4 regions of the Buttiauxella noackiae genome follow, and region 1 is predicted to be linked to each of the others. Evidence: predicted binding sites of a transcription regulator. Region 1 holds the regulator's gene; each other region holds the start of a gene.
The links. The regulator PhoB, encoded in region 1, activates phosphate uptake and scavenging genes when phosphate is short. The targets are predictions, from matches to a motif close to CTGTCATAAAACTGNCNNAT.
Positions count from the first base shown of each region.

Region 1 (7,400 bases):
TAAACCAGGCTGTAGATAAACAGCGCAAGTTCACTGCTGCCAACCAGTGGCGCAATCCCGACTTCGAAGGAGACGGTCGCTGTACGCGGTGTCGCAAACAGTGGACCAACGGCCAGGTAACAAACAGTGGCTAATATGACACCAGCACGACGGCCAATCGGCGAGCTCAAACTATCAATACCACCCCCTACGCGGGCGATGGCGACAATGGTCAGAACTGGCAGGCCGACCGCAGTGACCAGGAAGCCAAGTGAGGCAATCCAGACATGCTCGCCAGCCTGTAAACCCACCATAGGTGGGAAAATGATATTGCCTGCTCCAACAAACAGCGCAAAGGTCATAAAGCCCAGTGCGAGGATGTCACGAGATTTCAAATGATGGGTCATAAAATATTTGCAGCCTGTGGATGTGTGGTGTTGAAAGTTTTGAAAATATTCAAATTTTTATACTTTTAAACTCGGCATAAAAGCGGCAATCAGTAGTTACGACAGCGGAAAATCCTTTCCGGGATCGGTGGAGAAGAATAGTTGTTTGAATTACCACTCAAATCCAGTCGGTCTACTAATTACAGGGCCGCAATTAAAACGCTTATAGCGAATGAAGGCAAGAAGGGATCCCAAAACCAGATTGATATCCTTAAATTAGCCAGTAATTTAGAGGATAAGTTTATTCATAAGAAAACATCATGGTTGTTTGTGCGGTCAAATTATAGCCAACTGAGTATTATTGATTTACATTTGAGCAAAAAAAACGCAGGCCAGAAAACTGGCCTGCGGAAAGTTATTTTGACACCATTTGAGTAAACTACTCTGTCTGAATCACTTTTTCGCTCACGATAAGACGCTCAGGCAGTACAAAGGAAAATGTTGTTCCTTTACCCAACTGGCTTTCAATGTGCAGGCGTGCGTCGTGGTGGCTCAAAGCATGTTTCACTATCGCAAGCCCCAGCCCGCTACCACCGGTTTGCCGTGAACGCGCTTTATCTACGCGGTAAAAACGCTCAGTCAGGCGCGGAATATGTTCAGCTGAAATGCCAGGCCCCGTATCTTCAACACTAAAACACGCACCACCTGCAATCCGTTTCCAGCTCACCGTAATATATGTGCCCTCTGGCGTATGGTTTACCGCGTTGTAAACGAGGTTCGAAATCGCACTGCGCAATTGTTCTTCATTACCAAACACTTTCAAGGTTGAGTCGATATCAAACTCTAACGTCTGTCTTTGTTGGCTGAGAGTCTGCGCTTCGCGCTCCACCACACGCAACATCAGTGGGACATCAATCTTTTCATTGAGCACCATCGCCGGGGCTGCTTCAATTTTTGACAGTGTCAGAAGTTGCTTAACCAGGCCTTCCATTCGTGAAGTTTGTTCACGCATGGTACCTAGCGCTTTGTCCCGCAATGGCCCTTCAAGCGCCTGATCCTGCATCATTTCCAGGTAACCTTGCAGCACTGTCAATGGTGTCCGCAGTTCATGGCTGACGTTGGCAAAAAAGTTACGGCGCGCCCCTTCAAGCTGGTGCATCTGAGTCACATCACGCGCCACCAACAGCCACTGTTCGTCGCTGTATGGCATTACGCGAAATTCCAGATGACGGCCATTATTGAGCACAAGTGTCAGTGGGCGGGAAAAATCTTTTTGTGACAAATAGCGGGTAAATTCCGGGTATCGCAGCAAATTAAGGATGTTCTGCCCGTTATCGTCCGGCCAGCGCAACCCTAATAACTGTTGAGCAAGACCATTACACCAAAAAATCGTCCCTTCTTCGGTGGTCAGCACAACCGCATCAGGCAATGATTCCGCACCGCTACGAAAGCGCTTAATCAGGTTACCTAACTCTTTGCGGCGTTTTTTATTACGCAACTGCATCTGGTGAAGGCCGTAGAGCAATGGATCCCAACTCCCCCGCCCCGGAGGAGGCGTCATGCTGCGATCAACCCATAACCACCACGATAGACGCAACAAATTCCAGAAATGCCAAACCAGCAGCCCAGTGACCGCCAGTAATAAAAACCAGGGTAAATGACCAAAAATAAGGCCTAAAATGACGGCCGGTATACAACAGAGCACCAGCTCCAGTACCAGCCTTTTCCATGACAACCGTTCCAGCACGCGTCACTCTCCTGATAAGGAATTAAAAGCGGGTTGAGAACCGATAACCCGTACCGCGTACTGTTTGTACCATTCTGTCATGTCCACTGTGTTCGAGTGCTTTGCGTAACCGCCTAATATGTACGTCCACCGTTCGGTCTTCGACATAAACATTGGTGCCCCACACATGGTTAAGCAATTGCTCACGGCTATACACACGCTCCGGGTGCGTCATAAAGAAGTGTAATAACTTAAACTCGGTTGGCCCCATATCCAGTGGGTTTTCGCCAGTCATTACCCGGTGCGATGATGGGTCCAGACTCAGCCCTTGCATCTCAATTACCTCTTCCACCGCCATTGGCGAGATACGCCGCATCACAGCTTTAATTCGCGCCACCAGCTCCTTCGGGGAAAACGGCTTAGTAATATAATCATCGGCCCCAACTTCCAGGCCGCGCACGCGATCTTCTTCTTCCCCACGCGCCGTCAGCATCATCACCGGTATTTCACGGGTTAATGCTTCACGTTTCAGGTGCTTGATAAACTGAATCCCCGAACCACCCGGCAACATCCAATCCAGCAATATCAGGTCAGGAAAGGGTTCAATAAGCAGATTCACTGCACTGTCATAATCTTCCGCTTCTACAGGTTGAAAACCGTTTTGCTCGAGCACAAAGCTCACCATTTCACGGATTGGAGCTTCATCTTCTACGACTAAAATACGCTTCGCCATGATTCGCCCTGCTCAAGGAATAATTATTGTTGTTTCAATGCGGCGCCATTATGCGTCAGATTTATGACAGATTTATGAAAAACATGACCGCCAGATGACCCATCACTTTGAATTATGACACTCAGTTATGCCGTTATTCCGTATCCGCTTTATAATCGCGGCTACGCTTTTGAACCACGGGACAAGTAATGCGCATTATTCACACATCAGACTGGCATCTGGGTCAAAATTTTTATACCAAAAGCCGCGGTCCTGAGCACCAGGCGTTTCTTGAATGGTTGCTGAAAGCCGCAGTCGAGCATGATGTGGATGCCATAATTGTCGCGGGCGATATTTTTGATACCGGCTCGCCACCGAGCTATGCGCGTGAACTATATAACCGCTTTGTGGTGCAACTCCAGGCAACGGGCTGCTCACTCGTGGTGCTGGCCGGAAACCATGACTCCGTCGCGACGCTTAACGAATCCCGCGAACTGATGGCGTGCCTGAATACATATGTTATTGCCAGTGCTCGCCATGATACCAGCCAGCAAGCTATTGTTCTAAAATCCAAAAGTGGTCAACCCGGTGCGATTCTCTGCCCTATTCCATTTTTGCGCCCACGCGATATTCAAAGCAGCCAGGCGGGTTTATCCGGCCATGAAAAACAGCGTTCATTAATGGAAGCCATCAGCGAGCATTATCAACAGTGTTATAGCGCGGCCTGCGATTTACGCGCTGATGCAAAGCTGCCGATTATTGCCACCGGACATTTAACGACGGTCGGCGTGACCAAAAGCGATGCGGTGCGCGACATTTATATCGGCACGCTCGATGCCTTCCCGGCGCAGCACTTCCCGCAGGCGGATTACATCGCGCTGGGCCATATTCACCGTGCGCAATTAATTGGCGGCACTGAACATATCCGTTATAGCGGCTCGCCAATTCCATTAAGTTTTGATGAAACCGGCAAAAGCAAAAGCGTTTATCTGGTGGAATTTGCCGAAGGCAAACTGCATGAAGTCAACGCGCTGAATGTACCCGTCAGCCAGCCGCTGGCGGTGATCAAAGGCTCTCTTAGCGAAATAGAACAACAGCTGACGCAGTGGCGCGATGCCCCCACAGAGCCCAAAGTGTGGCTGGATATTGAAATCGCCACCGATGAATATCTGCATGATATGCAGCGCCATATTCAGCAACTCACTGAAACATTGCCCGTTGAAGTGGTGTTGCTGCGCCGCAGCCGAGAACAGCGTGAACGCGTTATCGCCCAGCAGCACAAAGAAACCCTGAGTGAACTGACGGTGGAAGAAGTTTTTGAGCGCCGCCTGATTCAGGAAGAGACCACGGAAGAACGCGCGCAACGTTTGCGCACTCTGTTTGCCCAGACAGTGGCAAGCCTGCATGACGCGGAGGAACAGGCATGAAAATTCTCAGCCTGCGGTTAAAAAACCTCAACTCCCTGAAAGGGGAATGGAAAATTGATTTCACCAGCGAGCCTTTTGCCAGCAACGGCTTGTTTGCGATTACCGGGCCAACCGGTGCCGGGAAAACCACGCTGCTCGATGCGATCTGCCTCGCGCTTTATCACAAAACTCCGCGCCTCAATACCGTCTCCCAGTCGCAAAATGACCTGATGACGCGGGATACCGCCGAATGCCTGGCGGAAGTGGAGTTTGAAGTCAAAGGCGTGGCGTATCGCGCATTCTGGAGCCAGAATCGTGCGCGCAATGCGGTAAACGGCAATCTGCAAGCTCCGCGCGTGGAGCTGGCCGAAGTCGCCAGCGGCAAAATAGTTGCCGATAAGGTCAAAGATAAGCTCGATCTTACCGCCAAGCTAACCGGGCTGGATTACGACCGTTTTACCCGCTCGATGATGCTTTCCCAGGGCCAGTTCGCCGCGTTTTTAAACGCCGATGCTAATGACCGCGCCTCACTGCTGGAAGAACTCACCGGCACCGAAATCTACGGCACCGTTTCTGCGGCGGTGTTCGAAAATCATAAGAATGTGCGCAGCCAGCTTGAAAACCTGCAAGCCCAGGCCGCAGGTGTCGCGCTGTTAAGCGAAGAGCAGCGCCAGCAGCTTTCCGGGAGTTTGCAGGCACTCACTACAGAAGAAAAAACACGGCTGGCAGAACAGCTCAAACTCCAGCAGCACCAACAATGGCTAAGCCAACTTGCACAGTTTACGCAAAACCATGCGCAATCCGAGCTGGCGCGCAATACGGCCGCACGAGCCATTGAAGAAGCGGCACCTTTATTAGAAAAACTAACGCGCGCGCAGCCAGCGGAGAAACTGCGCCCGGACTGGCAACGCCTGCAAGAGCTCCAGACTACGCTGCAAAAAACCCGCCTCCAGACAGAGGAAGTGAATACTCGCTTACGTCAGGCAACAGTGCGCCGCCAGCAGACTCGGCTAGCCGCCGCAAGCCAGGCAGCAAAACTGACGCAGGAAAACACACAGCTTCAGGAGTGGCTCAAAACGCACGACAGTTATCGCCTGTGGGGAGCGGAATTAGCGGGCTGGCGCATGGCTTTCAGCCAGCAACAGCGCGACACCTCTCAGCTCCAGACTTTGCAGCGCGATATCGAAGCTAACCAGAAAAAACTCGGACTGCTGCCGGTTGTTGAGTTGTCTCTTAATGCAGATGAAGTGAGCGCTCATTTACAAGCGACGATAGCCGCTCGCCCTCTGCGCCAACAGCTCGCCACGCTAAAGCCGCAGCTTTCCTCACTTCTCAAGCGCAAAACGCAGCAGCAGCAAGATATCGCCGTGCTTGAAAAACTGATCGCTCAGGGTGATGCGGAACTGGCACTCAAGCGCCAGCAATATAAAGAACGCCGCCAGCACGAAAGCGATCTGGAAAAAGTGTGCGAGCTGGAAAGACGAATTGTCAGCCTCGAAGCGGAACGCGCCCATTTGCAGCCCGATGAACCCTGCCCGCTGTGTGGCTCCACGCAGCATCCGGCGGTGGCGGATTATCAGGCGATAAAACCGGGTGAAAATCAGCAGCGGCTTGCAACGCTGAAACTTGAAGTGGCAAGCCTTGCGGAAGCGGGCTTTGCGATGAAGGGCCAGCTTGATACCCAACGCAAGCAACGTGAACACCTGATTGCCGCAGCCACGGCGCTGGATGAAGAAGAAACCGCGCTTCGTGCGCGCTGGCAACAATTGTGCGCCAGCTTGCAACTTGCACTGGCGCCAGAAGACGATCTCCAGAACTGGCTGGCAAGCGAAGAACAACGCGAGCAGCAATTGCATCAGCTCACCCAGCGCATCGCCGTGGAAGAGCAACTTGCGCAGGCGCGAGTTCAGCACGACAAACTCGCCGCAGAGATAACATCCCAGCGTGAAGCATTAAACGCCGCGCTCGAAAATGTCGCTTTACAGCATCCGGCGAGTGGCGAAGAAAATAGCTGGCTTGCGGAGCGCCAACAGGAATCACAGCACTGGCAGCAGCGCCACGAACAGCTTCCACACTTGCAGCAGCAATTGACCACGCTGGAAAACATACTCAACGCTTTGATTGACGACGGCAGCGAGCCCGCACCGTTATCCGAAAGCGTACAAATTTCGGCGCTACAAAGCTGGCATAACCTGCACAGCGATTGCATCGCACTGGAAAGCCAGTGGCAGACGTTGCAACAGCAACTCCAGCAGGAAGAAACCCGCCTTGCTCAGGCAAACGAGCAGTTCCTGACTGCGCTTGCCGCAAGCCCCTTTGCTGATGTGGAATCATTCCAGGCGGCGTTGTTAAGTGAAAGCGAGCGCCAGCAGCTCGAGCAGAAAAAACAGCAACTTGAGCAACAGCATCAGCAGCAAACCGTTCTTTTCCAGCAGGCAGAAAAAGCGCTGACAGAACACCTTGCAGCTCGCCCGGAAACACTGGCGGCGGAGGCGGAACTGAGTTTATTGCAGGAACAACTGGCGCACTGCAATCAGCAACTACGTGAAAACACCACGCAGCAAGGGCAAATTCAGCAACAGCTACGCCATGACGAGGAAAACCGCCAGCGCCAGCAAGGGCTGATGCAGGCGATAGTTGAGTGCCAGCAGCAAGTTGAAGACTGGGGTTATCTCAATGCGCTAATTGGCTCAAAAGAAGGCGATAAATTCCGTAAGTTTGCCCAGGGGCTGACGCTCGACAATCTGGTGTGGCTGGCGAACAACCAGCTCAACCGTCTGCATGGCCGCTATCTGCTGCAACGCAAAGACAGCGAAGCGCTGGAGTTGCAGGTAGTAGATACCTGGCAGGCCGATGCGGTGCGTGACACGCGCACGCTTTCCGGCGGCGAGAGCTTCCTGGTCAGCCTCGCGCTGGCACTCGCGCTCTCCGATCTGGTGAGCCATAAAACGCGTATCGACTCGCTGTTCCTCGATGAAGGCTTTGGCACGCTGGACGCCGAAACGCTGGATACTGCGCTGGATGCACTCGACACTTTAAATGCAAGCGGCAAAACCATAGGCGTAATTAGCCATGTTGAAGCGATGAAAGAACGTATTCCAGTGCAGATTAAGGTGAAGAAAATTAACGGATTGGGCGTGAGTCGCCTCGCGAAGGAGTTTGCTGTCGGTTGATTTTTGCGGATGACGCTG
Region 1 is NZ_JPRU01000002.1:448,789-456,188, reverse strand. It holds gene brnQ (branched-chain amino acid transporter carrier protein BrnQ) at 1-386, opposite strand, end outside; gene phoR (phosphate regulon sensor histidine kinase PhoR) at 805-2,112, opposite strand; gene phoB (phosphate response regulator transcription factor PhoB) at 2,135-2,824, opposite strand; gene sbcD (exonuclease subunit SbcD) at 3,013-4,230, shown strand; gene sbcC (exonuclease subunit SbcC) at 4,227-7,382, shown strand.

Region 2 (7,400 bases), on a different contig from region 1:
TAGCAGTTTTCGGAACTGTAGCCGTACGACCAGGTGTGGCTGCACCGTAGCTTTTACCGGTGGCATCGGCGTATTTACCATAAGCCGGGCTTGCTGGGTTTTTCGAGGTGAACAGCGGTTGCTGAGCAAAGCCTGCTCCGCCACCCATCAGACGGCCCATCATGTAGCCTGCCATCAGCGGCATCCAGAAGCTGCCGCTTTGTTGTGGCTGAGCCTGAGCTTGTTCACCCGCCATGCTTGCCTGTGCTGGAGCTTGCTGACATTGGCCTTCACCAAATTCAGCGATACATTCTTCGCGTGAAGCATATTTCGGTGCGGTACGTTCTGCTTCTTTCAAGGCATTGTTAAAAGCAGTCGTACATTCGGCACTTTTGCCTGGGTTGGCCTGCGAGCATTCATCCGCGTTTTGATACATGGAAACTGTTTCGTCATTTTGTTCGCAACCGGCAAGCATAAATACTGCGGTAACTGCCAGTGCGACCGGCGTCAAATGGCGTGCGTTCCAGCTTTTGCGGAACGATGCGTGATTTATGATTTTTGTCCGTTTCATTATTCTGTCCTGAGCCCAGTGGTCATGGTGCTTAGAATAGGGGATGAATGGTTGAAATTGAAGCGATGACGACTGTTTGGAGGGAGATCTTTACCTTGCCTTACGTTCGGATGCGTAAGTTGTGACGGGGGCATGTTGTCATGCCCCCGAAATAGCCAATCAGTTACCGAATGGGTTAGCTGATTTTTTGTTTGTTGCTGAGACTGGAGTGGCTTGTGCAGGTGTTTCCGTCTTAGTGGTTGCGGCTGTATCAGCTGAGTAACCATCTGCGCGGGCATTCTGGTCTGGCGTTTCTGGCGCGACGCTTTCGGCAGTCGTTGGTACTGGTTTGCCTAATGTGCCGTTCAACGCAACCAGATCTTGTTCGTTAAGTGTACCCAGAGCTGATTTAATATTCAGCTGGTTGATCAGGTAGTTATAACGAGCACTAGAGAGCTGTTGTTTTGCGTTATACAGCGTTGTCGTCGCATCTAACACATCAACGATGGTACGTGTACCCACGGAATAACCTGCTTCCATTGCATCTAAAGAGCTTTGGGCAGAGACAACCGCTTGTTTATAAGCGTTGATGGTACTGATAGAGGCGTTAACGTTGTTAAACGAAGAACGCACCGTTTGCACCACGCTACGATGTGCGCTTTCCAGTTGCTCACTTGCGCCAACAAAGTTGTATTGCGCTTGTTTCACCTGAGAGGTTACAGAACCGCCGCTATACAATGGCAGGGAGAAGTTCAGACCGATTTTATTCTGGCCTACACCCTGGTCATCGTACGCCTGGCTGGTGGTTTTAGAGCCGCTGTAATTAGTGTCAGAAACACCGGTAGAAGCGGTTAAACCTACAGTTGGCATATGGCCCGTTTCAGCGTAACGAATTTGCTCGCGCGCCAGGTCCTGCGACAGACGTGCCTGTAACAATGCCAGGTTACGCTTTTCAGCCTCTTTCAGCAGATTATTTACTGCATCAGGTTTGTTGGTTTTGAAGCCATCAACATTCAGCGAAGCCAGAGACGGATAGTAGTTACCGGTGACCTGGCGTAACGTTTCTACCGCGTTATCCAGATTATTCCGTGCAGTCACTTCGTTCGCTAATACGTTATCGTATTGTGCTCGGGCGTTCTGTACGTCTGTGATTGCAACCAAACCAACGTTAAAGCGCTGAGTAGTTTGATCTAACTGGCGATAAATAGCCTGTTTCTGTGCTTCTGTGTAGGAGAGTGCGTCAATGGCACTCAACACGTTGAAATAGGCAGTAGCAGTATTCAGGATCAGTGTTTGCTGGTCGGTCTGATAAGTAACATCTTGTATACCGGCAGATTTCTCTTGCAGTGTGAGCGCACGCCATTTCGACATATCAAAAATGGTTTGTGTTAATTGCAAAGAGGCACTGGTCGTAGTGGAGTCGATGCCATTCGAGTCACGGAAGCCATTGCTGTATCCATAATCAGCACCAAGGCCTAGCTGCGGTAGTAATGGGCTGCGTGCTTCGTTGATTTTTTCGAATGCGGCATCACGGTCAGCAGCGGATTTTCGCAAGTCCGGGTTGCTTAAACGTGCCTGCTGATAAACCTGCATCAGGTTTTCTGCCTGGCTCATGGCACTGAAACCCGTTAGGCTCAGACCGATAAGAATTGGGAGCAGTTTCTTCATTTGCATTCCTTGTTGTGAAGCAGAAATTGTTTGTTAGCGCTGACAAGAGCCGAAAATGATCGCCGATTCTAGCAGAGTCTGCCAGCTGGGAAGCTTGGCGTAATGTGCCATCTGCCCTTAATTTTCATCAATCTACCACATAGGAAATGAAACGGCAGTCGTACAGACTTGTATTAGCACATTTCATGACCATAAAAATATCAGGAAACCACTATGACTAAGCAAAAAGATCAACTTGTCACGTTAGGTAAAAACGATGTTGAAATTATTGCACGGGAAACGCTTTATAGCGGTTTTTTTTCGCTAGATCTTTATCGCTTCCGCCATCGCCTGTTTAATGGCGAAATGAGTGGTGAAGTTCGGCGTGAAATTTTAGAACGCGGGCACGCCGCAGTACTGCTACCCTATGACCCTGTGCGAGACGAAGTTGTATTGATAGAGCAGATTCGGATTGCTGCCTATGACACAAGCGAGAGCCCGTGGCTGCTCGAACTGGTTGCAGGAATGATTGAAGAAGGTGAAAGCGTCGAAGACGTTGCTCGCCGCGAAGCAGTTGAAGAGGCTGGAGTGGTTGTCGGTCGGACTAAACCGGTCATTAACTACCTGGCAAGCCCCGGCGGAACTAGTGAGCGTTTATCTATCCTTGTTGGGGAAGTGGACGCAACTTTGGCTACGGGCATACATGGTCTGGCAGATGAAAATGAAGATATTCGTGTTCATGTCGTGAGCCGGGAACAGGCTTATCAGTTAGTAGAAGAAGGGAAAATCGACAACGCAGCTTCAGTCATCGCACTGCTTTGGCTGCAATTGCATCATGAGAAATTAAGAGCCGAGTGGAACAACTAAACATGAAGCGCTACACACCTGACTTCCCGGAAATGATGCGCCTGTGCGAAACCAATTTTGCACAACTACGACGCCTGCTTCCTCGTAATGATGAGGTAGGTGAAAAAGTCACTTATCAGGTCAGTAGCGCCCAATATCGACTCACTATCCTTGAGTCGACACGCTATACAACTCTTGTGCAAATCGAACAAACGGCCCCAACTGTGAGCTACTGGAGCCTACCATCGATGTCGGTCAGGCTATATCATGACGCGATGGTCGCGGAAGTGTGTTCAAGTCAGCAGATCTTTCGCTTCAAAGCGCGTTATGATTATCCTAATAAAAAGTTGCATCAACGCGACGAAAAGCATCAAATTAACCAGTTTCTAGCCGATTGGCTGCGTTATTGTTTGGCGCATGGAGCGATGGCGGTTCCGGTTTGTTAGTGAGGGTGAAACCTAAGGACACCATTTGGAAAGCCTGTTAAATCTTCCTGTGGCCGGTGGGGGCCAGATCAGGATCTTGCAAATTACAGATACCCACCTGTTCTCTGGAAAGAACGAAACGCTGCTTGGTATCAATACCTGGATGAGTTATCAGGCTGTTATTGACGCCATCCTCGCTGAGCAGCGTCATTACGACCTTATCGTTGCAACTGGGGATTTAGCCCAGGATCATAGTGCGCAAGCCTACCAACACTTTGTTGAAGGCATAGCGGAGATTCCTGCGCCCTGCGTTTGGCTTCCCGGTAATCACGATTTCCAACCGGCGATGTTTAGCTCGTTGCTGGAAGCCGGTATTTCCCCGGCGAAACAAGTTTTCTTAGGCGATAGCTGGCAGATTTTGTTGCTGGACAGCCAGGTGTTTGGTGTCCCACATGGTGAATTGAGCGACTATCAGCTCGACTGGCTCGAGCGCAAGCTCGCCGGTGCACCTGAACGCCATACTCTATTGTTGTTGCATCATCACCCTGTCCCTGCGGGCTGTAGTTGGCTGGATCAACATAGCCTGCGCAATGCCGCCGAGCTTGATAACGTGCTGCAAAAATTCCCAAAAGTGAAAACTCTGGTGTGTGGGCATATTCATCAGGAGTTAGATCTCGACTGGAATGGCCGGCGCATGCTGGCAACACCTTCTACTTGCGTGCAATTCAAACCTCACTGCTCTAACTTCACCCTCGATACCATCGAGCCCGGTTGGCGCTGGCTGGAACTTCATCCAAACGGTGGGGTGACTACTGAGGTTTGTCGCTTGAAAGGTGCGGTGTTTAACCCAGATACCGCGTCAGAAGGGTATTGATGTCAACGCTACTTTACTTACACGGCTTCAATAGCTCGCCGCGTTCAGCCAAGGCGACCAGTTTGAAAGCGTGGCTTGCGCAGAACCATCCGCATATCAATATGATTGTACCGGAACTTCCACCGTATCCTGCCGATGCGGCAGAGTTGCTGGAGTCGCTGGTGCTGGAGCATGGTGGTGAACCGTTAGGTGTAGTCGGCTCGTCTTTAGGTGGCTATTACGCCACCTGGCTGTCGCAATGTTTCACGCTTCCTGCTGTAGTGGTAAACCCGGCAGTCCGGCCTTTTGAATTGCTGGTGGATTATCTCGGCACCAACGAGAACCCCTACACCGGGCAGCAATATGTGCTAGAGTCTCGCCATATTTACGATCTTAAAGTCATGCAAGTTGACCCGTTAGATTCGCCAGATCTTATCTGGTTGTTGCAACAAACGGGTGACGAAGTGCTTGATTATCGCCAGGCGGTTGCGTACTACACCCCCTGTCGCCAGACGGTAGAATCCGGTGGCAATCACGCCTTTGTAGGCTTCGAAGATTATTTCACACAGATCGTCGACTTTCTTGGCCTGCACTGAGGCCTGATGTCGGATTCCTGTTTCGCTATCTGAACGAATAAACCATGACGCAATCCAGTTATAACGCCGATGCCATTGAGGTACTCACCGGGCTTGAGCCTGTTCGCCGCCGTCCGGGGATGTACACCGACACCACCCGTCCAAACCATTTGGGCCAGGAAGTCATTGATAACAGCGTGGATGAAGCGCTGGCAGGCCATGCGAAGCGTGTTGATGTTATTCTCCATGCCGACCAGTCGTTAGAAGTCATTGATGACGGGCGCGGCATGCCGGTAGATATCCACCCGGAAGAGGGCGTTCCGGCGGTCGAGCTTATTCTTTGTCGCCTGCATGCTGGCGGTAAATTCTCCAATAAAAACTACCAGTTCTCTGGTGGTCTGCACGGCGTGGGCATTTCTGTCGTTAACGCCTTGTCAAAACGTGTTGAAGTCACCGTGCGCCGCGATGCGCAGGTTTACAGCATTGCCTTTGAAAACGGCGATAAAGTCCAGGAACTGGCGGTGGTCGGCACCTGCGGTAAACGCAACACCGGCACCAGCGTTCACTTCTGGCCAGATGCTTCCTTCTTCGACAGCCCGCGTTTTTCCGTTTCCCGTTTAAGCCATTTGCTGAAAGCGAAAGCGGTGCTTTGCCCGGGTGTGGAAATCACTTTCACCGACAAAGTGAATAATACTGAGCAACGCTGGTGCTACCAGGATGGTCTGAAAGATTATTTGTGCGAAGCGGTAAATGGCTTGCCTACGCTCCCTGAGTCTCCATTTGTCGGTAACTTCGCCGGGGATGTCGAGCAAGTTGACTGGGCGTTGTTGTGGCTCCCTGAAGGCGGGGAATTGCTGACGGAAAGCTACGTCAACCTGATCCCAACAATGCAGGGCGGTACTCACGTCAACGGTTTGCGCCAGGGTCTGCTTGATGCGATGCGCGAATTTTGCGAATACCGCAACATTCTGCCGCGTGGCGTAAAGTTATCTGCTGAAGATATCTGGGAACGTTGCGCTTACGTGCTCTCGGTTAAAATGCAGGATCCTCAGTTCGCCGGGCAAACCAAAGAACGCCTGTCATCACGCCAGTGTGCGGCATTTGTTTCCGGTGTTGTGAAAGACGCATTCAGCTTATGGCTGAACCAGAATATTCAGATTGCAGAACAACTCGCTGAACTGGCGATTTCCAGCGCCCAGCGTCGTATGCGAGCCGCCAAAAAAGTGGTACGTAAAAAACTGACCAGCGGCCCGGCATTACCAGGCAAACTGGCAGACTGCTCCGCGCAGGATTTGAGTCGCACTGAGTTGTTCCTGGTGGAAGGGGATTCCGCAGGCGGTTCAGCTAAACAGGCCCGTGACCGTGAATATCAGGCGATCATGCCTCTTAAAGGTAAGATCCTCAACACCTGGGAAGTCTCTTCCGACGAAGTACTGGCATCACAAGAAGTGCACGATATTTCTGTCGCGATCGGTATTGATCCAGACAGTGAAGACCTGAGCCAGCTGCGCTACGGTAAAGTTTGTATCCTTGCGGATGCGGACTCCGATGGTTTGCACATTGCCACTTTGCTGTGTGCGTTGTTCGTACGCCACTTCCGTTCGCTGGTTCGCGGTGGGCATGTCTATGTCGCGATGCCACCTTTGTACCGCATCGATCTGGGCAAAGAGGTTTACTACGCCCTGGATGAAGAAGAGAAAGCCGGTGTGCTTGAGCAACTCAAACGTAAGAAAGGGAAACCGAACGTTCAGCGCTTTAAAGGGCTGGGCGAAATGAACCCCCTGCAATTACGTGAAACGACGCTCGATCCAAACACTCGCCGCCTGGTGCAGCTCACGATTGACGATGAGGACAACGATAAAACAATGGCAATCATGGATATGTTGCTTGCGAAGAAACGTTCCGAAGATCGTCGCAATTGGCTGCAAGATAAAGGCGATATGGCGGATCTTGAAGTCTGATGTCCCTGCAAGGATAGATTGATAAATCTGCTAAACGTTGAGCAAGGAAGCTCTGGCGCAAGCTGCAAAACGTCAGGCCTTGCTCTAAAGATTTAGTGTAAAAATATTCTTTATTTCAGTCTGTTAAATCGAGTCGTGGGAAATCGATCCCAGGATGTAAATACTGCCTGAATTTAGAATTCGATAAGAAAGTTGCAGGCAACTTTCCTCACACTTAATTTTCTATATTGAAGCAAAATCCCTCCTATGCCCCCAATGTATCCAAAAAATCGGATAAAGGAACCGGGCGGTGGTACAAATAGCCCTGCTGATAATCAACGTTGTTATCATGCAAATATTTTGCCTGTTCCTCAGTTTCAACGCCTTCCGCAATAACTTTTAAATTCAGTGATTTTGATAATGAGACAACATTTTCTACGATATGGTGAGAGATAGCATCAAGACCAATCATTTTAATAAAACTACGGTCAATTTTAATATAGCTTACCGGGAATTTTTGGAGGTAGTGGTGGGTAGCATATCCTGTTCCGAAATCGTCAAGGGCAAAAAGAATATTTAGATTAT
Region 2 is NZ_JPRU01000004.1:233,244-240,643, reverse strand. It holds gene IX31_RS18840 (DUF1190 family protein) at 1-550, opposite strand, end outside; gene tolC (outer membrane channel protein TolC) at 710-2,203, opposite strand; gene nudF (ADP-ribose diphosphatase) at 2,411-3,043, shown strand; gene IX31_RS18825 (DUF1249 family protein) at 3,046-3,468, shown strand; gene cpdA (3',5'-cyclic-AMP phosphodiesterase) at 3,494-4,321, shown strand; gene yqiA (esterase YqiA) at 4,321-4,896, shown strand; gene parE (DNA topoisomerase IV subunit B) at 4,941-6,836, shown strand; gene IX31_RS22105 (EAL domain-containing protein) at 7,081-7,400, opposite strand, start outside.
Region 2: the regulator PhoB is predicted to act here: its motif matches at 2,319-2,338, upstream of nudF (ADP-ribose diphosphatase).

Region 3 (7,400 bases), on a different contig from region 1:
CCCACCACGTCGTAGCCTTCATCAGCTTTTGCCACCAGACGCGGGATCTCTTCCGGCGGGTTTTGCAAATCTGCGTCGAGAGTGACAATCAAATCCCCGGTGACATGGCTAAACCCAGCCATTATCGCGTTGTGTTGGCCATAATTACGGTTGAGTAACACCGCAACAATATGGCTACCCGGCAACTCAGCAGCATCCGTCAACATGGATGCGGATTCATCGCTGCTGCCATCATCGACCAGCAAAATTTCGTAATCTTTACCCAAGGTTTCACAGGCAGCCGTCGTGCGCCTGATAAGCTCGGGTAAGCTTTCTTGTTCGTTATAAACCGGGATGACCACTGAGACTTTGTGGATCGGTAAAGGGGTTGTCATATTATTTTCCTGCAACTTCGCGTAATGCATTGATTACGCGTGAGACGTCGTCATCTGACATCGTTGGAAATAACGGAATGGAACAAATACGATCGCTGTTCCATTCGGTATCAGGCAAAGAGAGTGTTGGGTAGCGTTCGCGGTAGTATTTTTGGGTATGAGCGGCCCGGAAATGTAACCCAGTGCCAATGCCCTTCTCTTTTAAAGCCGCCATAAATTCATTACGGGAAATGCCGCAACGCGATTCATCAATACGTAAAATAAAAAGATGCCAGGCATGTTTATGTGCCCATTGAGGATGAATAAGGGGTAAATAAGGCGTATTGACCAACTCAGCCAAATAACGTTCAGCTATTTCAGTACGCCGCGCATTATGTTGTTCAAGTTTGTTTAACTGCACCAGAGCGATGGCGGCATTAATATCAGCGAGATTGTATTTGTACCCTGGGGTGATAACTTCTGCTTGTGGCGCACGCCCTAAGGTCTGGCGGTCAAAAGCATCAACACCGAGCCCGTGAAACTTCAGACTACGCATCCGGTTTGCAAACGGCTCGTCATCAGTAACGATTAACCCACCTTCAGCACAAGTCATGTTTTTAATGGCATGGAAGGAGAAAATTGCCGTCCCACGGTCGCCGACATGTTTGCCTTTATAGTGGGTTCCAGCGGCATGTGCGGCATCTTCAATTACAGGGATTCCGTGGCGTTCACCTATCGCGCGGATAGCGTCGATATCGGCTGGCACCCCCGCGTAGTGCACAGGAATAATGGCGCGTGTGCGTGGCGTAATGGCTGCCTCAATGCTTTCAGGTGTCACCATCAGGGTGTCGCGGTCAACATCAATCATCACCGGTTCGGCGCCTAGCAACACAATCATGTTCAGTGTTGAAACCCAGGTTAAAGAAGGGGTGATCACTTCATCACCAGCCTGGATTCCCAACGCCATTAATGCCACATGCATACCCGCAGTGGCGGAGCTAACTGCAATGGCGTGTTTATTGCCAGTTAACTCGCAAAATGCCTGTTCGAGCGCCTGATTTTTGGGACCTGTTGTTATCCAACCGGACTGCAAAACTTCACTCACTGCAGCGAGTTCTTCTTGTCCCATAGCGGGACGCGAGAAGGGCAGAAATTCACTCATTGGATATCCCTGTTATTAAGTAGAAACTTTATTAATCATGAAGCAGGTTAATTAAATAAAAGCACAACATGAATGATTCGCAATGCTGCTATCTAAACCACTGTTAAATTAAAACCAACTTAGCAGAGATTTCTTAGGCCAATATTAAGACATGCACAATTTAAATAAATAATTCGTGACAAACATCGGATAATTAAGTTCATCAAATTGTCATAAAAATAAAAAAACCAAAAGGTTCCCCACTTTTCTCCTTTATATGCATTCATTTAATTTCCGTTTGATTTTTATCTTGCGCAAAACATTAAGGTTAAATTAAGGTTGGTCGTCAATAATCATACTCGCACATGCACCGCTGGTGGCCTTCGGTAGAAACTCCGTTGGCATCCCCATCCCACTGGCCTGTGTAACAATAGTATAAAAAATGAACCTGTTGGAGATGTTAATGCCCGTACTTTTCAGGATGAAGGTCATCCCGCTGATTTTACTCTTGGCGGTGGTCTTTGCCTTCTTACTCAACTGGCCCGTATTACTGCATTTTTACAATATTTTGACCCATCTTGAGCATGTAAAAATCGGTTTCGTTATCTCCATACCCTTCGTGTTGGTAGCAGCTCTTAATTTTGTCTTCATGCCCTTCTCTATTCGCTTTCTGTTGAAGCCATTTTTTGCACTGCTGTTAATTACAGGCTCAATGGTCAGTTATTCCACGCTGAAATATAAAGTGATGTTTGACCAATCAATGATCCAAAACATCATTGAAACAAACCCGCAAGAAGCGCATTCCTATCTGAATGGTTCCATTATTTTGTGGATTCTGCTAACCGGCGTACTGCCTGCTATCTTGTTGTTTTTGATTAAAATTGAATACCCATCTAAATGGTATAAAGGCATTGCATACCGTCTGCTATCTATGGTGGCATCGCTGGCGCTTGTTGCAGGTGTGGCGGCACTTTACTACCAGGATTACGCCTCTGTCGGGCGTAACAACTCAACGCTTAACAAAGAGATTATTCCGGCGAACTACGTCTACAGCACCGTTCGTTATCTGAAGGATACGTACTTTACGACCAAAGAACCCTTCCAGACGTTGGGCGACGATGCCATACGCGTTGCCAATAAAGAAAAGCCAACGCTGATGTTCCTGGTTATTGGTGAAACTGCCCGCAGCCAGAACTTCTCAATGAACGGTTATTCGCGCGACACGAACGCTTTTACCAGTCAATCTGGCGGCGTTATCTCATTTGCTAATGTGCACTCTTGCGGTACAGCCACCGCGGTTTCTGTGCCGTGCATGTTCTCGAATATGAATCGCACTGATTATGACAGCAACAAAGCCGCAAACAGTGAAGGCTTGCTTGATGTCGTACAGAAAACAGGGGTTTCGCTGCTCTGGAAAGAGAACGATGGTGGCTGTAAAGGCGCGTGCAAACGCATCCCTACCATTGAGATTAAGCCAACCGATAACCCAAAACTGTGTGACGGTAATACGTGTTATGACGATGTGATGCTGGAAAATCTTGATGCCGAAGTGGCTAAAATGGCCGGCGACAAACTGATCGCCTTCCATATGATTGGCAGCCACGGCCCAACTTATTTCCAGCGTTACCCGGCTGAACATCGCCATTACATGCCTGAATGTGCGCGCAGTGATATTGAGAACTGTACTCAAGAGCAGTTGGTTAATACCTACGACAATACCATTCGTCATACGGACTATGTGCTGGCGCAAATGATTGAAAAGTTGAAGCAATATAGTGACCGTTACAATACCGTGCTGCTGTATGTTTCCGATCATGGGGAGTCGCTAGGTGAAAATGGCCTGTACCTGCATGGCACGCCGTACAAACTGGCGCCGGAGCAGCAGACGCACATCCCAATGCAAGTGTGGATGTCACCAGGTTTTATTGCCGAAAAACATATTGATATGACGTGCCTGAAAAATAACGCGGCTAAAAACCAATACTCTCACGACAATCTGTTCTCGTCAGTACTTGGCCTTTGGGACATTAGCACCAGCGTGTACCACCCGGAAAGCGACATATTCCGTGGATGCCGGAGTTAACTCACTGCACTCAGAGGCATAACGCTTTGCGGCAACCTGTCACGGTTGCCGCATCACTTTATAAAGGCTTATATGAAACAGATTACTTTCAGTGATATGCAACAGCAAAGTGAGCTTGCTGCAAACTCCCCTCGTTTACGCGCTCACCGTAATTTTCATCCCGAATTGAACGACCCGGTGCAGCGACTGGCTGTAGCTATGGAGCCAGGAACCTATGTACGCCCCCACCGCCATCCACACACGTTTGAACTGTTGATAGCGCTCAGTGGCCGTTTTCTGGTCTTGAATTTTGATGATTCCGGTACAGTGACTCACCGCGTTGTTTTAGGTGAAGAGTGCAAGGCGCTGGAGATGGATGCAGGATCCTGGCATACCGTGTTGTCGCTGGATAAAGGCGGTGTGATTTTTGAAGTGAAACACGGTGGCTATCAACCCATTGCCGAACAAGACGCGGCCAACTGGGCCCCCGCCGAAGGTGAAGCGGGCACCGCTCAATTAATGAAATGGTGCGCGCAAGCCCAGGTGGGTGACGGCGGTTTTACACGGTAATTGCCAACCTTAATCCGCCAGCACACAAGCATGGCCATTGACGGCCAGTTTCACCCCCATCCCTACTCGCCAGTTTTGTTGGCTGATGGTTTTCACCTGCAAAGGCATCGGCCAACCGGGTGATGCCAGCGTCAGCGTTGACAGGTAACCGGTAAAATCCACATCAACAATCGTCACAACAGGCTGAGGTTCCGAATCTGCCTTAAGTGGCGAAATAACGACTTGTTCCGGGCGCAGCATAATACGCCTCTTGCCGCTAAAATTAGGGTTATCCGCCGGAATATTCCCCAGCTCACAACGAGCAAAACCATTACTGATCTGCGCGTTAAAAATCAACGCATCGCCAAGAAACAGAGCGGTGGCCTCATCTACGGGCTGCGAATAGACCTCAACGGGTGACCCCACCTGCGTAAAGCGCCCATCACGAATTACCGCAATCTGGCTGGCAAAAGAGAGTGCTTCATGTTGATCGTGCGTGACCAGAATAGAGGCGACGCCGGCATGGGTCAGTAATTCAGCCGTAGCTTTGCGGGTCGCAGCCCGCAGCCCGGTATCGAGGGCCGAAAAAGGCTCATCCAACAGCATCAAAACTGGCTCTTGCGCCAGTGCCCGAGCCAGCGCCACACGCTGCTGCTGCCCGCCAGAAATCTCATGCGGCCAGTGGTGTTGAAGTCGGCTGTCGAGTGACACCAGCTCCATCAGTTCCGCCACGCGTCTGCGGTTCTCATGTTTTGAGCCATTCAAACCGTAGGCAATGTTATCACCCACTTTCATATGCGGAAAAAGCGCGCCTTCCTGCGGCACAAAACCAATTCCACGCTGATGTGCCGGAATGAAAGTGTTTTCGTCAAAAAGCGTTTTACCGGATAGCGTGATTCGCCCGCTATCCGGTGTTTCAAAACCGGCGAGAATCCGCAGTAAGGTGGTTTTCCCCGAGCCTGACGGCCCCACAATCACCGTACGACTTGAAGGCAGCACTGACAAACTCAGATGTTCCAGTACCGATGTCTGACCAAATTTTTTAGAAATATTCGCAAGTTCAATCATCTTACAGACCCGCTAGTTTTTGAGACTGCACGTAAAGAATTCCCGTCAGCGGCAGCGAGATAAGAATCATCAGCAACGCATAAGGTGCGGCGGCAACATAGTCTATTTCGCTGGTCAGCGCCCAGAAGCCGGTCGAGAGCGTACGTGTGCCCAATGGCGACAATAAAAGCGTTGCAGTTAATTCGTTGGTTATGCCAAGAAAAACCAGTGCTGCCCCGGCAGCAGCGCCTGGTGCCGCAAGCCGCAAAGTGATACTGCTAATGGCCTGAGCCTGAGTTTTACCTAAGCTGCGGGCTACGTTTTCCAGCTCCACGGGGGCTTGAGCAATACCAGCCCGCAGGTTGATTAACGCCCTGGGCGTAAACATCAGCAAATAAGCCAGAAACAACGTGATTTCCGTCTGATAGATAGGACGCATGTAATGAATAGTCACAGTCACTAACGCCAGGGCAACAACAATCCCCGGCAGCGAGCTTGTAAAGTAATTACAGGCTTCAAGCACACGAAACAGCGGGCGCGGGTGACGCACTGACAGCCAGGCAATAGGGACCCCGGCGAGAATAATAAGCAGCGCACCGCCTGCTGCCAGCAGCAGGGTCTGGCGCAGTGAAAGCCAGAGATCGGCATGATTCCAGTTTTCTATACCGCCCAACCACAGCCAGCGGCACAACACTGCGAGCGGGACAGCTAACGCAAGCAATATCACAGTAAGGGAAAATAGCTGGCCCAATACACGTAACGGCACATTCAGATGCAGGCGATTTTGTTCGCGTGGCGATCCGGCGCCCACGCGGGCATAGCGTGCTTTACCCCGCGTCACACCTTCAAGTGTCAGGAATACCAGGCAACATAGTGCCAGTACGCCTGCCAGCATATTCGCCGCAGGTCCGCTGAAGGTGGACTGGAACTGGTCGTAGATAGCCGTGGTGAAGGTATCGAAACGGATCATCGCATACAGTCCATACTCCGCCAGCAAATGCAGCGTGACCAGCAACGCCCCGCCCCAAATCGCGAGCTTTAGTTGCGGCAGAACAATACGGAAAAAGACCGCCCAGGGCGGTGTACCCAACGAGGCGGCAACGTCTTCCAGCGTCGGGTCAAGGCGGCGTAAAACAGCCGCAACGGGGAGATAAATAAAGGGGTAATACGCCAACACAGACAAAAATACGCCCGCTGATAAGCCGTGTATTGATGGCACTGCGCTGACCCAGGCATAACTTTGCACAAATGCAGGAATCGCCAGCGGTGCGACGGCAAGCATCGACCAGATGCGCCTGCCCGCAAGCGTGGTTCGTTCAGTCAACCAGGCAAGTAACGTCCCCACCGCCACAGACAATGGCACGGTAATAACCACCAGCAGCAACGTGTTGCTGAGAAGTTCAGCAACACGCGGGCGAAATATGAGTGCCTTAACCGTTTCCCAGCCAGTATCAAAACCGATAAACACAACAAAAGCAGGCGGTATCAGCGCAAGCATCGAGAAGAAAATCGCCAATAACACCATCACAAACGCGGGCCGGCGTTGTGCTGTACGGCTGCTAACATTGAGATTATCGGTAATATTGACTGCTGACATCAGGCACTCATCGCTATATTAAAGAATCAAAGAAGGCCAGCTTCAGTCATTAAATCAATGACTTTTTTGCTGTTGAGCGAAGATGCTTCTACTTTAGGTGCATCCAGATCTTTGAGCGGAACCAGTTTCGGGTTAGAAGCAGCATTTACGCCAACTGCATATTCAAACGCATTGTTAGTGCGCAAAGTGTCCTGACCAGATTTACCCGTGATCCACTTCATGAATGCCTGAGCCTGCTGCTGGTGTTTGCTTGAAGCCAGCACGCCGCCACCAGAGATGCTGACAAATGCGCCCGGATCCTGGTGTTTAAAATAGTGGAGTTCGGTGTTTTTGCTGTTTTCGCCAGTTTTAGCCTGGTCAACAAAACGGTAATAGTGGTAGATAACCCCGCCGTCGATCTGACCCGCGTTGACCGCTTTCATCACGGTGCTGTTGCCTTTATAGGCCACGAAATTGGTTTTCATCGCTTTGAGCCACTCAAGCGTCGCCTTTTCACCTTTCAATGCCAGAACAGCACTGACGATAGCCTGGAAATCAGCGCCTGACGGAGAAGCAGCCCAGCGCCCTTTCCACTCAGGTTTAGCCAGATCCATTAAGGATTTCGGCAACTGCGCTTCGCTCAGTTTTGCCGGGTTATAGACGAATACGGTG
Region 3 is NZ_JPRU01000001.1:284,928-292,327, reverse strand. It holds gene arnC (undecaprenyl-phosphate 4-deoxy-4-formamido-L-arabinose transferase) at 1-374, opposite strand, end outside; gene arnB (UDP-4-amino-4-deoxy-L-arabinose aminotransferase) at 376-1,515, opposite strand; gene IX31_RS01240 (phosphoethanolamine transferase) at 1,958-3,577, shown strand; gene IX31_RS01235 (WbuC family cupin fold metalloprotein) at 3,650-4,126, shown strand; gene IX31_RS01230 (ABC transporter ATP-binding protein) at 4,136-5,173, opposite strand; gene IX31_RS01225 (ABC transporter permease) at 5,175-6,677, opposite strand; gene IX31_RS01220 (iron ABC transporter substrate-binding protein) at 6,776-7,400, opposite strand, start outside.
Region 3: the regulator PhoB is predicted to act here: its motif matches at 1,723-1,742, upstream of IX31_RS01240 (phosphoethanolamine transferase).

Region 4 (7,400 bases), on a different contig from region 1:
TTGCATGTGATATTCAAAAAGTGGATAGCACATGAGAACAGACAGATTAGAACGTTGGGCGACGGTAAGACATTTTCGTCTGGCGATAGCGCTCTTTGAGTACGGAAGTGTTCTTCACGCCGCACGTTCACTAAAGGTTTCACAACCAACCGCCAGTAAACTGCTTCAGGATCTTGAAGATGCAGTCGAGGCAAAGCTGTTTTTGCGCAATCGTCGTGGTGTGACGCCCACGGAACTGGGCCGGGACTTTGTCGAGAGAAGCAAAATGGTGCTGGCGCAGCTTGACCAAGTCTCTCAGGCGATCGATGCCATGGGACGCGGGCAAACAGGCAGGGTTGCGATTGGCAGTATTTTGACCGGATCGAGTTACCTGATCCCTGCGGCAATTGCCCGGCTAAGTGTTTCCCGGCCCGATATTCGTATAAAAATTGTTGAAGGCGTTAGTGGAGAGCTCCTACCTCGACTGATTTCTGGAGAGCTGGATTTCCTGGTGGGCCGTCTATCCGATATTCGTTCCAGTGCAGTCATCGCACAGGAAGCGCTATTTAGCGAAAATGCCATCATTGTTGCGCGGCGCGGGCACCCACTGGAACAAAATCCTAATGCAACACTTGAGACACTAAAGCGCGAGGCATGGATTTTGCCTCCGGTTGAGACCACGTTGCGTAAGCAATTTGATAATATTTTTTATCATGAAAATATGGATCCTCCCCATGCCACTATTGAAGCGGTTTCGTTTTTTAATATCTTGTGGTTATTAAAAAAGACAGACCTATTGGGGATCTTGCCGCAGTCTATTGTGACTGATTTGACTTACCGTAACGATCTTGTGAGGCTCCCGTCATTCGAGCCGCTGATTCTGGAGCAAATTGGTATTTCCCGACTTGCCGACTCCGAATTATCACCCGCAGCAGTTGCACTCGTAGACTCAATTCGCAGCGTAATGGAAAGTAATACTGAAAAATAAAATAAGGGCAACCATCTGGCTGCCCGGTATTATATCAAATCGTCTTATTTCAACGCCTCAGGCAATTTAATAACCCAAAGCTCGTTTTGTGATTCCGGTATTTCCAACGGTTTTAAAGCGATTTTAGTCGCGACTTCTATACCGTCGCGCAGCAGATGCCCTTTGCCATCCACCTCATAGTCATCTGCTTTCTTATCGTCAGCATCCGGGTTTTCCAGTACCGGCTGCAGACCAAAATCGTTGTCGTTAATCACGGCGATGGTCTGGTTATCAATCAGCGTCATGCCTTCCGCTTTCTCTTGCTGCCAGCCCAGTTTACGCAGATCAACAATCTCTTTTTTCTCCGCCAGTTTGATACCACGTGCTTTCAGTTGTTCGGCGTCGTCAAACTCGGGTGCTTTTTCTTTATCGAATGAACTCAGATCGCTGGCATGGCTGAGGTCAACGACATAAATCAGATTACGCATGGCTTTGTTTTTGTCACCGCCCTGCTCAATCAGCAGCAGGCGGTTGTTATCCAGTGCAACGATATCGCCAATTTTAGCGTCTTTGGCTTTCTTGTAGACATCTACATCAATGGGGTAGCCGTACATCTCGGTTTTGCCGGTTTCCGGGTTAAAGCTCACCAGGCGGGTAAACTGCGCGCTGTTTTTGGTTTTGCCGTCGATATCCAATGTGCTTTGCACGGCGGCGATAATACGTCCGTCTGGCATGCGTGTAATCCCTTCAAAACCACGGTTGGCCTGGCGCCATTTGATAATGTTCGGCAAGCCCCCCGCCACGCCCTGCTCGCCTTGCTCTGCCTGCGGGCCATATTTTTTAAGGATTTTGCCGTTAGCGTCGATATTGATGATGAATGGGCCATATTCGTCACACAACCAGTAACCGCCTTTGCCATCCGGGGTGACCCCCTCAGTATCCAGGCCACGTTTATCACTCGATAACTGCTGCAAGGTGTCACTCAAGGCGATTTCATTGGTGGCACCGATTAACCCTTCCGGTAACGGTAGGCCGCTAATTGGGCCGTTTTCATCATGTAGTGCGTGCGCATCAGTTGCCTGCGCTTTGCCATCAGCAACGCGGATGGTCATCAGCAATGGGGTAAACTTCGGGTTAGCAAAAATCTTTGAATCTTTTTTACCGGCTTTTGGTGAGTCAGCATTTGGGCCGCGATCGGTTACCGTGGCAAATACCAGGGCATCACCCTCTTTACGAATAAATTGCAGCCCCGACCCCACGCCAACCGGTAAACCATCCGGGAAATGACTGGCATATGCCCCTTTATATTCGACATGGTCACCTTGTGGGAATGTGACAACGTAACGATCAACCTGCGGTTCTGCTGCCTGGCTTGCCAGAGGGAGTAAAGAGGTCAATAACAGCGCAAAAGGTTTTAATTTCATGGTGTTTGCTACCTTTGGTTTTGGTCACCCGTTTTGGTCAACAAGATATAAAGCAGTCATATGACACAAATATGACTATTTTCTTACGTGATGACTTTGTGCAACTAAATATCCTGCAATTCTTGCCGATATACCCAGGTGTGCTGGCTGAAACGAGTCAGGTTATTTTATAAACAAAAGGGTATCGCATGTCCGTCAGGCGTTTTTCGATTCTAGTTTTCAGTACGTTACTGATTATTTTTCTGGTTAGCACTGCATCCAACATCTGGTCATTAACGCGAAGCAACCAATCTCTGGATAATGTAAATCGCGAAATCCGTGTGGTGTTATCGGTAATCGACCCAATCAACCACAGCCGCACCATGCGCGTTCGTGCCATGGAAGCGTTAGAAGAGCGTGAGCAAGGATTAAACGATCAGGGGCTACAGGCACTTAACGGCGCACAATCGGTACTAGAGAAGGCAAACACCGCATTTCAGGCTTATCTTGAGGCACCCAAACAGCCTGGTGAACAGGTCTTGACTGATTCCTATCAGAACGCATTTGTGAATTATCGTGAGCAAGGCTTACAACCCTTACTGGATGCTGTCCGCGCCAACGACATTCCACGTGCTCGTGCGCTGGTGACATCCACCCTGCCGCAGCTGGATAAGCAATTTGAAGTCGCACTGGATAAATTACTGGCATTCCGCCAGCAGTATGCGCAGCAGCTCAACAAAGATGCTCAATCTGGTTTCAAACAGAGTCTCCTGAGTATCGCGATTTTTGCACTAATCTTCGCCGTTATCCTCGGTGCCGTATTCTGGCTTCTAAAAAAACGGGTACTCAACGAACTGGATAAAGCCAAAGAGCATTGCACTGAAATCGCCAGCGGTGTGTTGCATACGCCGATTGTTGCCAGTGCCAATGACGAGATTGGTGCAATGATGCGCGAGCTTGAGCAAATGCGTGTATCACTGGCAAGTATTATCGGCCAGGTGCGCGAGTCGAGCCAGACCGTGGCTTACGCCTCTGAAGAGATTGCCGCCGGTAACACCGACCTTTCTGCCAGAACCGAAGAGCAGGCATCATCGCTGGGTCAAACGGCTGCCAGCATGGAGCAGTTGACCGTGACGGTAAAATCGACTTCCGACAACTCTCGCCAGGCCAACAAACTGGCAAATGGCATGCTAACTGCTGCCAATGATGGCAATGAGATTGTCAGTGAAGTAATTGATTCAATGCGTAATATTGAGTCCAGCTCCAGCAAAATCGACAATATTATTAGCATTATCGAAGATATTGCTTTCCAGACCAATATTCTGGCGCTGAATGCCGCGGTTGAAGCCGCACGCGCAGGTGAGCAAGGCCGCGGATTTGCAGTTGTAGCAACAGAGGTACGCAACCTGGCCCAACGTTCATCGGTGGCAGCGAAAGAGATCAAAGAGCTAATTGAGCTTTCTGGCGAGCAAGTCAATATCGGCAGCAATCTGGTGAACCGTGCGGGCGAAAGTATGCAGCGCATTTCCAACGCCATCAAAGAAGTCACCGGGCTGATGGAAGAGATTGCAGTGTCTACAGGTGAGCAAAGCCGCGGTATCGAGCAGATTAACCAGGCTGTAGTGCAAATGGATGTGGTGACACAGCAAAATGCCGCGTTGGTAGAGCAGGCTTCAGCGGCGGCAATGTCGCTTAAAGAGCAGTCGCAAGCGTTAAATGAAACGGTAGCGGTATTCAAGTTGGCGTAAGCGGGATCGGGTGACGTCAGTCACCCGACAAACCGATGACCAAACTTTTCGGCAAGCGTCGTCACCAGGCGGACGTTATCCCACTGCTGCTCGGGCGTAAGGCTATTACCCTCCTTTGATGCCAGATAAATGGGAGCGTCCATTTCATTAGCGCCAGGCTTATTTATAAATCTCCGCAGAACCGCACAAACGGTTGTTGCCGTAAGCCCCGACGATACGGTAAGAACTGGCACCCACTCTGGTGGCTTTGACATTCATTTCATGTTGCAGACTTGAAATGCTATTACTGCTTGTGCATGCGGTAATGACACCGACTTTCTCCTGAGTCACTGGCGCTGAGTCAACCAGGTTTGCAGCTATAGAAGAGAAAGAAAGCGTAGCCAGAGTAAGAGCGGCGAGGGTCATTGTTACGTTTTTCATCATCTGTTTTCCTTTTCTGTATTCGTATATGAGCTCCGTTTAATCAACGGAGCTCATTATTTAGAATGTTTCCTCAGTACTGAGTGACGCGGTTAACCTCTTGAAGTAGGTTGTCGCTATGCGTCGGGATATCAGGTATTTCGCACCGGGAAGCCCACCTTGCTAAGTGCTGCGATGAAATCGCTCTCCTCCATGGTGCTATCAACCCAAACTTCACCTAAAGCCGTGTTAGTCTCGATGGGTGCATGCGGATCGACACTCAGCAGCGCTTGGGTGACGGACTTAGCGCAGCCGCCGCAGGTCATTTTTGGAATGTAGAAATGAAGCATTTTGATCTCCTGTTTGTTTACTGTTTCAAACTCACTATCGAGCTTGACAGCGTGGTAAGGTCAAATGCTTTTCAACAAAATTTTCCAGTAAAGTGGCGACTTTTTTTAATCTTCAATCAGCGTGACGATGAACGTGATGAAGCGCGAGTGTCCACACCAAACCGCGGCGTCCTGCGTGAAGTGAGTGGCGGTTGTTCCGCCGCGGCGATGGACTCAGCCAGGTCTGCAAGGATCGGGCAATTTGGACGGTCATTACCGCGGCAGTGATCGGCAAGATGCTCGAGCGTTTGCGCCATCGCTTGCAGCTCGTCAATTTTCGCCTTTAGTCTGGCAACATGGGAGAGCGCCATCATCTTGACATCGGCGCTCGCACGGTCACGGTCGTGCCACAAAGCCAACAATACCCCGATCTGTTCGACCGAAAAACCAAGGTCGCGGGCGCGACGAATGAAGCAAAGACTATGCACGTCCGGCTGGCTGTAATGTCGATAACCGGCATCAGAACGAAGGGCTTTGGGGATCAAACCAATCTGTTCGTAATAGCGAATCATCTTTGCTGACACACCGGAAAACTTGGCTGCTTGACCGATATTCATCATTCACTCCTTCTGGGGGAATCCCCTCAAGCAAGCGAGGGATTATCTGTTTAACCGACTCAGCGTCGGTCGTTGTGGGTTTCAACCATCATCGGTGCCTGGAAACGTTTGAGTCGTAGAGCGTTGCCAAGCACAAAGACGCTGGAAAGCGCCATCGCAGCGGCGGCGAAAATTGGCGAAAGCAATGTGCCATTCACCGGGTAGAGAGCCCCTGCTGCAACAGGAATAAGTACTGCGTTGTAGGCAAAAGCCCAGAACAGGTTCTGTTTGATGTTGCGGATCGTCGCCTTGCTAAGCGCAATGGCATTCGGCACGCCACGCAAGTCGCCCGACATCAGCACGACATCAGCCGCCTCGATCGCCACATCCGTTCCCGTGCCGATGGCGAGTCCAACGTCCGCTTCAGCCAGCGCTGGCGCATCGTTGATTCCGTCACCCACAAAGGCAACCCGCGCGCCATTGATCCGGAACGTCTTCAACGCTGCGACTTTACCGTCGGGTAAGACCTCGGCTGCGACTTCATCTATGCCGAGCTGTTTAGCGATCGCCGCAGCCGTCGCGGCATTGTCGCCAGTGATCATCGCCACCTTGAGTCCAAGTGCGTGTAGCGCCTTGATAGCCTCAGGCGTCGACTCTCTGATCGGATCGGCGACGGCAATTACCGCCGCCAGGTGACCGTCTATTGCCGCATAAAGTGGACTTTTTCCTTGCTCGCCCAGACGCTGAGCGGTCGCCAGGAAGCTCGTCACATCAAGGCCGAGTTGTGTCATGAACCGGTCAGCGCCAACGGCGACGGTCCGGCCTGCGACCCTGGCCGATACACCGAAGCCCGGTGTTGCATCAAAGTGTTCAATGGCTGCAAGCGGGATACCCCGCTGCTTCGCGGCTAAGACAATCGCTTCTGCTATTGGGTGCTCGGAGCGGGTTTCAACTGACGCCACCAACGCGAGAACGTCGTCATATTCGAAACCTTCGGCGGGAACGAGGTCGGTCAGTTCAGGGCGTCCTTTGGTCAGCGTGCCGGTCTTGTCGAGTGCGATGACGCTAACATCGCGCAGTGCCTGTAAAGCTTCACCTTTGCGAAAGAGAACGCCGACCTCAGCCGCTCGCCCCGTACCGACCATAATTGATGTCGGCGTGGCGAGCCCCATAGCACACGGGCAGGCGATAATGAGCACTGCAACCGCATTGACGAGTGCGAAGGTCAGCGCCGGAGCCGGGCCTAAGACCAGCCAGACCAGGAAGGTCAGCGTGGCAGCAGCCATCACCGCGGGGACAAACCACATTGTCACCTTATCGACAAGTGCCTGGATAGGAAGCTTGGAACCCTGTGCCTCCTCGACCAGACGGATGATTTGCGCAAGCACCGTATTCGCACCAACTTTGGTGACACGGAAGCTGAAAGCCCCTGTCTTGTTTATTGTGCCCCCGACGACTTCAGCGCCTACCCCTTTGGACACGGGCACCGGCTCGCCGGAGATCATGCTTTCGTCAACATAAGAAGACCCCTCGACGACCTCACCATCGACCGGAATCTTCTCGCCCGGACGAACGAGCACGATGTCTCCCATCTTCACCTGATCGAGCGGGATCTCAACAGACTCGCCGTTGCGCTCAACGCGCGCGGTCTTGGCCTGCAGCCCTACGAGCCGTTTGATTGCTTGCGAGGTTCGCCCTTTGGCGCGCGCCTCCAACGTGCGCCCAAGCAGGATCAAGGTCACGATAACGGCGGCGGCTTCGAAGTAAATATTGGCGGTACCCTCAGGTAGCACTTCAGGGGCGAAGGTCGCGACGACCGAATAGCCGTAAGCTGCCGCGGTGCCGACCGATACCAACGAGTTCATGTCGGGAGCACCGCGTAGCAACGCCGGTATGCCCTTACGAAAGAAGCGCAGACCGGGACCAAACAAGACAAGACTTGCGAGAACAAACTGCATGTACCAGCTCGTCTGCTGACC
Region 4 is NZ_JPRU01000001.1:696,352-703,751, forward strand. It holds gene IX31_RS03075 (LysR substrate-binding domain-containing protein) at 32-967, shown strand; gene IX31_RS03080 (esterase-like activity of phytase family protein) at 1,012-2,370, opposite strand; gene IX31_RS03085 (methyl-accepting chemotaxis protein) at 2,559-4,097, shown strand; gene IX31_RS23705 (hypothetical protein) at 4,118-4,240, opposite strand; gene bhsA (multiple stress resistance protein BhsA) at 4,257-4,517, opposite strand; gene IX31_RS03095 (heavy-metal-associated domain-containing protein) at 4,649-4,846, opposite strand; gene cueR (Cu(I)-responsive transcriptional regulator) at 4,963-5,442, opposite strand; gene IX31_RS03105 (heavy metal translocating P-type ATPase) at 5,502-7,400, opposite strand, start outside.
Region 4: the regulator PhoB is predicted to act here: its motif matches at 2,429-2,448, upstream of IX31_RS03080 (esterase-like activity of phytase family protein).